One region of the Paenibacillus sp. FSL K6-1558 genome, then DNA from elsewhere that is predicted to be linked to it. Evidence: a T-box and tRNA genes for the amino acid it is inferred to sense, from the RefSeq annotation. Region 1 holds a T-box; the other holds one or more tRNA genes.
What was found. The T-box of region 1 lies ahead of MHI38_RS10010 (valine--tRNA ligase). A T-box ahead of a tRNA ligase gene usually reads a tRNA of that ligase, here a tRNA-Val.
Positions count from the first base shown of each region.

Region 2: it encodes a tRNA-Val, which carries the amino acid that the T-box ahead of MHI38_RS10010 (valine--tRNA ligase) is inferred to sense. The anticodon was not compared.

Region 1 covers NZ_JBBOCV010000001.1:2,329,614-2,333,810, reverse strand. Annotated here, with positions in the region: gene MHI38_RS10020 (RluA family pseudouridine synthase) at 1-238, shown strand, start outside; gene MHI38_RS10015 (LysM peptidoglycan-binding domain-containing protein) at 432-1,994, shown strand; T-box leader at 2,161-2,445, shown strand; gene MHI38_RS10010 (valine--tRNA ligase) at 2,505-4,197, shown strand, end outside.
Region 2 covers NZ_JBBOCV010000001.1:1,559,713-1,563,909, reverse strand. Annotated here, with positions in the region: gene MHI38_RS06705 (hypothetical protein) at 1-140, shown strand, start outside; gene MHI38_RS06700 (hypothetical protein) at 124-405, shown strand; gene MHI38_RS06695 (DUF3892 domain-containing protein) at 511-747, opposite strand; gene MHI38_RS06690 (GNAT family N-acetyltransferase) at 901-1,344, opposite strand; gene MHI38_RS06685 (hypothetical protein) at 1,617-1,898, opposite strand; tRNA gene MHI38_RS06680 (tRNA-Val) at 2,046-2,118, shown strand; gene MHI38_RS06675 (M1 family metallopeptidase) at 2,326-4,197, shown strand, end outside.

The DNA.
Region 1 (4,197 bases):
GGAAACAGGGCGTACACATCAGATTCGCGTGCATCTCAGCTATGCTGGCTACCCTCTTGTCGGTGACAAACTGTACGGGGGGCGTTCGGACATCATAGGCAGGCAGGCATTGCATGGCGAAGTGCTGAGCTTTAACCATCCTTTAACCGGAGCCTTAATTGAAGTACAAGACCCCTGGCCAGCGGATTTTGAACAATTGGCAGCGAGGGAGAGTCATAGCGTAGAAGGACAGACCTGATTTACTGGGTCTGTTTTTTTGTTTTTGGCTTTCTAAGGTGTTTAAAAAGTGTAGCAAACAGAACGGGCTTTTTTAACAAAGGTGGCATGCCCACCCTAGTTCAGGCATATAGATGGGTAACGAAGGATTGGACCATGGATCAGTCCCATGAGAAGGATCATGGTGAACATATGCCGAAAGGAGGACGCCACCTTTGTTGAATCAACCATACGGTTTGCGGTTCGATATTTATGAGCGCGTTCATTTGTCTGAGGGAGTGCCTGCCATTGAGGAATTGGAGGAAATTGAACTCTATCCGCGTATTCAGGTGATTGGACAGGACGACCATGCTACCTTGAGGGGGCATCTGCTACTTACAGGAACATACCGGGGGGAGAGCGAGGATTCGGAGGAATTAAAGCATTTTATTCCAGTCGAAATTACCGTGCCATTGAACCGGGTTAGATCCATTGATGATATTTCAATCGAGATTGAAAATTTCGATGTAGACCTGTTATCTAGCCGAAGTCTGAACATTACAGGTGTATTGTCCCTGCGAGGGATTGAAGGTTTCCCGGTAGAAGAGCCACAAGTGTGGTCGGCAGATGAATTCACGGTTGTTCATTCCCCCGAGGCTCAGCCTGACAGCAGAGAGAACGAATTGAGTCAGACAGAGCAGTCCGAGCTGTTGGAGCTGTCGGAACAAGCCGGGTTGCGTAACGAAGAGCAAGAGCTGGCGAATGCGGCTGAGCTTGTTGCATATGGTTCTCCGGAATCTGCTGATTTGTTGCCAAGAATAGAACAGCAATCAGGGTATGAAGAACTATCGCAAGCCTACTGGAACCAGTCATCTGCCGAGCCACTACCATCTGATGTTGCTTCAACGGATGAATCGGATGAAAATAGATTGCCTGATTCAGATGAGGGGATTGTACCATCACAGGCATCACATGAAATGCATGAAGTCCCTTCTCCAATCTCGTCATTCATGGCTGAAACGGCTGACAGACTAGCTTCTTATCCTGAAGCGGAGCCATTGCTTCCGATAGAAGATGAAGCCTCAGCATGGTCTGAACCTTCGGTAAATAGTGTATCCGAAAATTCAGGATTATGGAGTTCAGAGGCTTCTGAGCAGGCGCGTTCTGAAGCAGCATGGAAACCTCTTGAAGAAACTACGCCTGAGGTATGGCACTTTGAAGAAGCGCGGTCAGGTGGTTCGCAAGGAGAGCAGTTCATTTCGAATGCTGTGGCACAGCCGCAGACAGAGAACTGGCAAGATGTATTTGCTGGATCTGAACCGGCTCAGCCCGAAGAAGATCGGCCTTCACTGGAAGTGGCAGAGGAAGCCTCGCTGTTACAGAATGAGGAATTCCTCCCTGAGGCAATAGCTGAGGCGGAAGACAAGCCAGAGCTTAAGGTTGCTTTTGGTAGCAAGAAAGAATCGTCACGAAGAGAAGAAGAAGGCGTGGGCATTTCTTCTCTGTTATCATCCGGCCGGGCCGTCCGTGAAGTTGAGGGTGAACGCAGTGAGGAGGTTTCAGATGGAGTTGTTTCGGAAGAGGATCGTCAGGCAGAAGATGTAGAATGGAAAAATCTGTTCCTGGGTACGATTGTGGATCAGACGCCATTCCGCAAAGTCAAGCTGTGCATCGTACAGCGCGAAGAAACACTCGATGCCATTGCAGACAGATATCAGCTTAGCACCAGGGAGCTTCAGTTATATAATCGATTAACTGAACAGGTTGTTGAAGAAGGACAGATTCTATATATTCCTTAGTCTCCCGGTTCAGGATACCGTATCCTATAAAACAGCCCGTAATTCCTCATAGGAATTGCGGGTTGTACCTGTTTTTGAACATTTTGGTTGTCTAATAACCTCGTTCCGCTGTTGTCAGGTTGACTATCACGCACGAGCAAGGTATGATGTGTTTAGGATTTTTTGAATAATGACGTGGATCGGGAGTAGTAGACAGTATGACCTTTCAGAGAGTGGGATCGATGCGCTGTGAGATTCCGCAGGAACCAACTGATCGAAGTCGCCCGGGAGTTGCCTGTTTGAGTACTGGAGGTGGATGTAATACATTCATTAACCTCGGAGGTAGGATAGGCCGGTCGCAGCCGTTATCTGCTTGAAGTGTCACGCCGTCCGATTGAGAGCATGAACCATGATCTCTGTTATCAGCGTGAAACAAAGGTGGTACCGCGAAAGCTAACCTTTCGTCCTTTGATGGATGAAAGGTTTTTTTGTTTTTTTAGCGATGAAGATGACGTAACGGAGGAATGAAACATGTCTGAACAAAAAAAAGCAACAACTGAAATGCCGACGACTTACGACCCGAAGGCGGCAGAAGATAAATGGTACTCCACCTGGACGGAGCGCGGGTATTTCCAAGCGGGTAAACGCAAGGATGCCGAGCCATATACCATTGTAATTCCACCACCGAACGTAACAGGTATGCTTCACATCGGTCATGCACTTGACTTTACCCTACAGGATATCCTTATTCGTACAAAACGGATGCAGGGATATGACGCACTTTGGTTGCCAGGTTCTGACCACGCAGGTATTGCGACCCAGACGAAAGTGGAACAGAAGCTGCGTGAAGATGGATTAACGCGTTATGATCTGGGACGTGAGAAGTTTCTGGAGAAAGTCTGGGATTGGAAAGACCAGTACGCTACAACCATTCGTCAGCAATGGGGCAAAATGGGTCTGTCTCTCGACTACTCCCGTGAACGTTTTACGCTGGATGAAGGTCTATCCAAAGCGGTGCGTAAAGTATTTGTGCAGTTATATGAGAAAGGACTTATTTATCGCGGTAAACGTATCATTAACTGGGATCCGGTGAATCGTACGGCGCTCTCGGATATTGAGGTTGAATATAAGGAAGTTCAGGGTCATCTCTATCATCTGCGTTATCCGCTCAAAGACGGGAGTGGTCACATTACTGTGGCAACGACACGTCCAGAAACGATGCTGGGTGATTCTGCTGTTGCCGTTCATCCTAAAGATGAACGTTATGCAGACATGATCGGTAAAACACTCGTATTGCCTATCATCGGTCGTGAGATTCCAGTCATTGCGGATGACTACGTAGACAAAGAGTTCGGTAGCGGTGCAGTGAAAATCACACCTGCGCATGATCCGAATGACTTTGAAGTAGGTTTACGTCATGACTTGCCTCAAATTACCGTTATGGATGAAAGTGGAACAATGAATGCGGAAGCTGGCAAATATCAGGGGCTGGATCGTAGCGAATGCCGCAAACAGATCGTGGCTGATCTGAAAGAACAAGGTGTCCTGATTAATATTGAAGATCATATGCACCAGGTTGGACACAGTGAGCGCACCGGAGCAGTAGTGGAGCCTTACTTGTCCACACAATGGTTCGTAGAGATGAAACCACTCGCGGAGAGAGCAATCAAAAAGCAGCAAAGCGGCGAAGGGGTTAACTTTGTTCCCGATCGTTTTGAGAAAACGTATCTGAACTGGATTGAAAACGTTCGTGACTGGTGTATTTCCCGTCAACTGTGGTGGGGACATCGTATTCCTGCTTGGTACGACGAAGAAACAGGTGAAGTGATTGTATCCGCAGAAGATCCAACAACATTGCCTGAATATGCAGGGCGCAAGCTGAAACAGGATGAGGACGTTCTGGATACGTGGTTTAGCTCGGCACTATGGCCGTTCTCTACATTGGGCTGGCCTGAAAATACAGATGATCTGAAGCGTTATTATCCAACAAATGTACTCGTTACAGGTTATGACATCATTTATTTCTGGGTGGCGCGTATGATCTTCACTGCCCTGGAATTTACGGATGAAATTCCGTTCAAGGATGTACTGATGCACGGTCTTGTACGTGACGCTGATGGACGTAAGATGTCCAAGTCTCTTGGGAACGGTGTAGACCCGCTGGATGTTATCGAGAAGTACGGTGCAGATGCGATGCGTTACATGATCTCGACCAGCAGTACTC
Region 2 (4,197 bases), 770 kb from region 1:
GCATGCGAGGCGGAGTAATTCGAGCATCTGATGGCATGGAAGGGGTACCCCGGACTTTTCTGGAGCAAAATATTCTGGCATGGCGCCCTGTAACGGATCGGAATCGGAAGGGAGAACTGAAGTATGCTGAACGACTTTGAACGTAAAATACTTCGTATTATTGTCAACTATGCAGGTCAGCAACGTCGAATTCCACGTATGGATGAACTGGAAACCAAGACAGGGCGCAACCCGGCGCACATTCGGGAGTCACTACAGGCGCTTGAAAAGAACGGATATATCTCCTGGCCTCAACCATCTACGCTGGAAAATATACAGATTTTGCAGGCCTGGGAGCAGGAACCCAAGCCCGTACGAAAAACACAGCCTGCCGGCAATGCAGTAAAATATTTTACGGATTACTGATTCGTTTGAGGGGCGAATAGTACGCCTAGGTGTAACAGACTTCAGCAGAAGTTACAGCAAAAACGCCAATCCGTAAGGATTGGCGTTGTATGGTGAATACATTTATCAGAAATTCGGAAGCTGGTCAAGGTTGTTGGTCGGGTCGCCGTCGGCATCGCCGCGAATATACATTTCTCCATCCTTGCCTTTGAATACATTCACACCAGAGATTGCCCCAGCCTTCACTTCGTTCAGAGCTTGCTGATAATCCAGAATACGGCCTGTCGATGTCTGGAAGGCGGTCAAGTCACCGTCACCATTCTTTTGTACTGCTGTGAACGTTTCGCGTGTTGTTTGATCCATCATGTCACACTCTCCTTCTATGACCAAATGGGAATAGGTTTACCCTGTTAGCCTGTCCGAATTGGAGAGAAGTATGCATTCTTTACAACATTCCACATTTCGAGAGAGGTGTGTAATGTATGTAGTGCCTGTGTTGTGAGTTGTTCTGCTGGACTACAGGCTTTTTCTCATACGGACATGTAGGATATCGGCATCGTAAAAAGGTTCTTCCGAAATCACTTCATAACCGAGTTTATCGTAAAATTTCTGCGCCTGGCACTGGGCATCCAGCAGCGAATAGGTTAATCCAAGCTCACGAGCAAGCTCCTCCATCGCTAACAGGAGCACACGTCCATACCCGAACGAACGGTAGGACTCCAGTACAGCGATGCGTTGCATTTTGGCCGTATCTTTGCTGTAATAGATGAGACGACCTGTGGCGACAGCCTGCCCATCGGTATGAAGCAATACATGATGCACGTCAGGACTGATAACATCGTATTCATCTATTTCGAGTTCTTCGGGCACTTGTTGCTCAATGACAAAAACCTGACGGCGAATCCCAAGAGCTTGCTTCAATTCTTCTTCTGTCGTGACATAACTAATTTCTGCTGCCAAATTCGATTCCTTCTTTCTGCTCCATGCGCACAAGTTCAGACTGCATTATACAAAAAAATGCTTTTCCTGTATAGTTAAGTTTGGTACATATTGGGACTTTGGAGGAGGAGGAGAGTCATGGGAATGGCGGCTATTATGACCATTACATTGCTTATGTCGGCGGGAATGATCGCTTTGTTATATTATGTGACCAAGAAGGCATACTCACGCAAATGGGATGAAGAAGAGTGAGTATGTACTTCTGATAAAGGCTCTAGATCTCATTCTGCTATTTAAGGCAAAAACTCACTGTTTCCCTGAGGGGAGTATACCTCTTGATTTACGGATTTGGAGTAGACGTCCATCCAGACAGGCAGCGATTCATTTTGTTGATTCGGTTGGTGCAATTGCTGAAATTGTACCGTATGCTCGTCCCGTTCCAGCCTGCAACCAGTCAAGGTACAGGCGAGAATGAGCAAAACGGCAACATGAGTAGCAGTGAGCTTCCAGTATTTATTCAGTTGTTTATTGTTATGGTGTGGATTAAGCGATTGGTCAGTATTTTTATTCATCATCACTATACATTCTCCTATTGCAGAATATTGTAAGCTTTCCATTATTGTGCTCCAATATGGATGATTTAAAACCAATTTAATGATTGACAATGAACACGTTTACTTGGTATGATACTGTTACTTCATTGAACGAAACCTAATATACATGATCTGTTAGCTCAGCTGGGAGAGCACTATCTTGACAGGGTAGGGGTCAGTGGTTCGAGCCCACTACAGATCATACTTAAGAAGCCTTGCTACGCAAGGCTTTTTTTCTTTTTTCTGAACCAATATGGATGGTTAAATCGGCTTTTGGGGGAGAATTCGGTGCGGGAATGGGGACATGCTATGCTTTTTTAAACAAAATTTAAACCAAACCTAAATTCAATGTAAGGTTGATCTCTTATTGTTGTAGAAAGCAAACAACATAGAACAGAGGAGAGAGAACATGCACGCTTCAAAAACCCAATCTACTAACAAAAACGTGATGAAAAAGGCCATATTAAGCACAATGGTACTGGCGCTCACAACATCCTCATTTATCCACACTACGTATGCCACCTCTTCGAAGGGGGAGAGCTTGGCTGCGAGTTCTGAGACAACGCAGAAAGCGTTCCAGATGCAACAAGCTTTTCGCATGCGCTCACAACAAGCCATGTCTCAAGATCAATCCCCGATTCAGTACCAGATCAAAGCACGTCTGGACGAAAAAGACATGACAATACAGGGTAGCCAGACGGTGACCTACCTGAATACGAGCAAAGATACCCTTCAAGAGTTGGTCATGCATACCTATGCAGATTCGAATCGATCCAAAGCAACACAAACAATTATGTATACAGACCAGAATGAGCAAATAGCCAAAGAACACCCGGAGAAGAAAGCGTCAGATTTTTTGGGCGGGATGGATATTGTGGAAGTGACGCAGCAAGGAGAGAAGCTTCTTTTTGATAAGAAAGATCAGGCATTACATGTACAATTGAAGGCACCTCTACAACCGGGTCAGTCAATTACTTTCCAAGTGGATTATCGGATCGACATTCCTTATGGTATGCAACGAATATCGTATTACAAGGATCAGGTCAACGGAGCACATTGGTTTCCTGTGATGTCTGTGTATGACGAGACTACACATCAATGGAATAAGACACCGTACAGCACTTCATTCGAGAGTGATTACTATACCTCATCCGATTTCGATGTTGAGTTCAATGTGCCTGAGTCATATCAGGTGGTCATGCCTGGTGATATCACTTCCAAAGTCAGTGCTGAACAGGGACGAAAAGTGGTTACAGCGCGCGCAGCGAACACCAGAGAATTTACTTTTTTTGCTGGCGCCAACTTCAAGGTAGAACGTGAGACGCGTAATGGTCTAACCGTGGAATATTTTTACTCGGGTGATGATCCTGCCAAGAAAGCTGCAGTGGATAAATATATCGATTATGCATTTAAAGTCATTGCGTTTTACAGTGAGAAATATGGTAAATACCCGTATCCCGAATTTCGTGTCATCGAGACTTATGTGGATGGCTTTGGCGTAGAATATTCAAGATTAATACAGATGCCGGAGCGTGCTGCGGGGTTATCGCCTGAAGATGATACCACGTTTGTACATGAGATTGCACATCAGTGGTTTCATGCTTTGATAGGGAACAACTCCGAAACGGAATCCTTTCTGGATGAAGGTTTTGCCGAATTCTCCACGGTGTATTTTTTAGAAAAGCAGGGCAATAAGCTGGGAGGTTTCAGATCCATTCAGCTAGATCCTTCACCTATTGATCTGCCAATCGCGTCAACGAATGAACAAGTAGGAGAAATGGCTGATTATGTATTTTACCAAAAGGGTCGTCAGGCCATTTATCAATTATACCGCTCTGTTGGTGAACAAAAATTTGATGCGTTCATGAAGGAGTATTTTAATCGCTTTGTCTATCAAAACGCTACAATCGATGGATTACTTGGTACTATTGAGGATGTTCTTGGTAAAGAACAGCGTCAGGACATGGAAAAAGCTTTAATGGAGCCAGGATTTGAGCTTAAGCAGGAATATCAAATGTCGGAGAAGGAACTTGCAGCATATATGCATGATGCCTATCAGCCGCAGTATGAAGCAGTAGTGAATAACATTCCAAATCTGCCTTACGAAGTAATGATTCGTTTAATGGAAAAGTCCTTTCGAGGGGAGCCATTAACCATTGTACTTGGAGATCAGGTGAGCAAAGAAGCAGCAAAACAACAGGAACAAGCGACCAGCAAGTTAACTCAGATTTTTGATGTATTTGGCATGAAGTACGATGTAGTTCGGGATCGAAAACAGTTG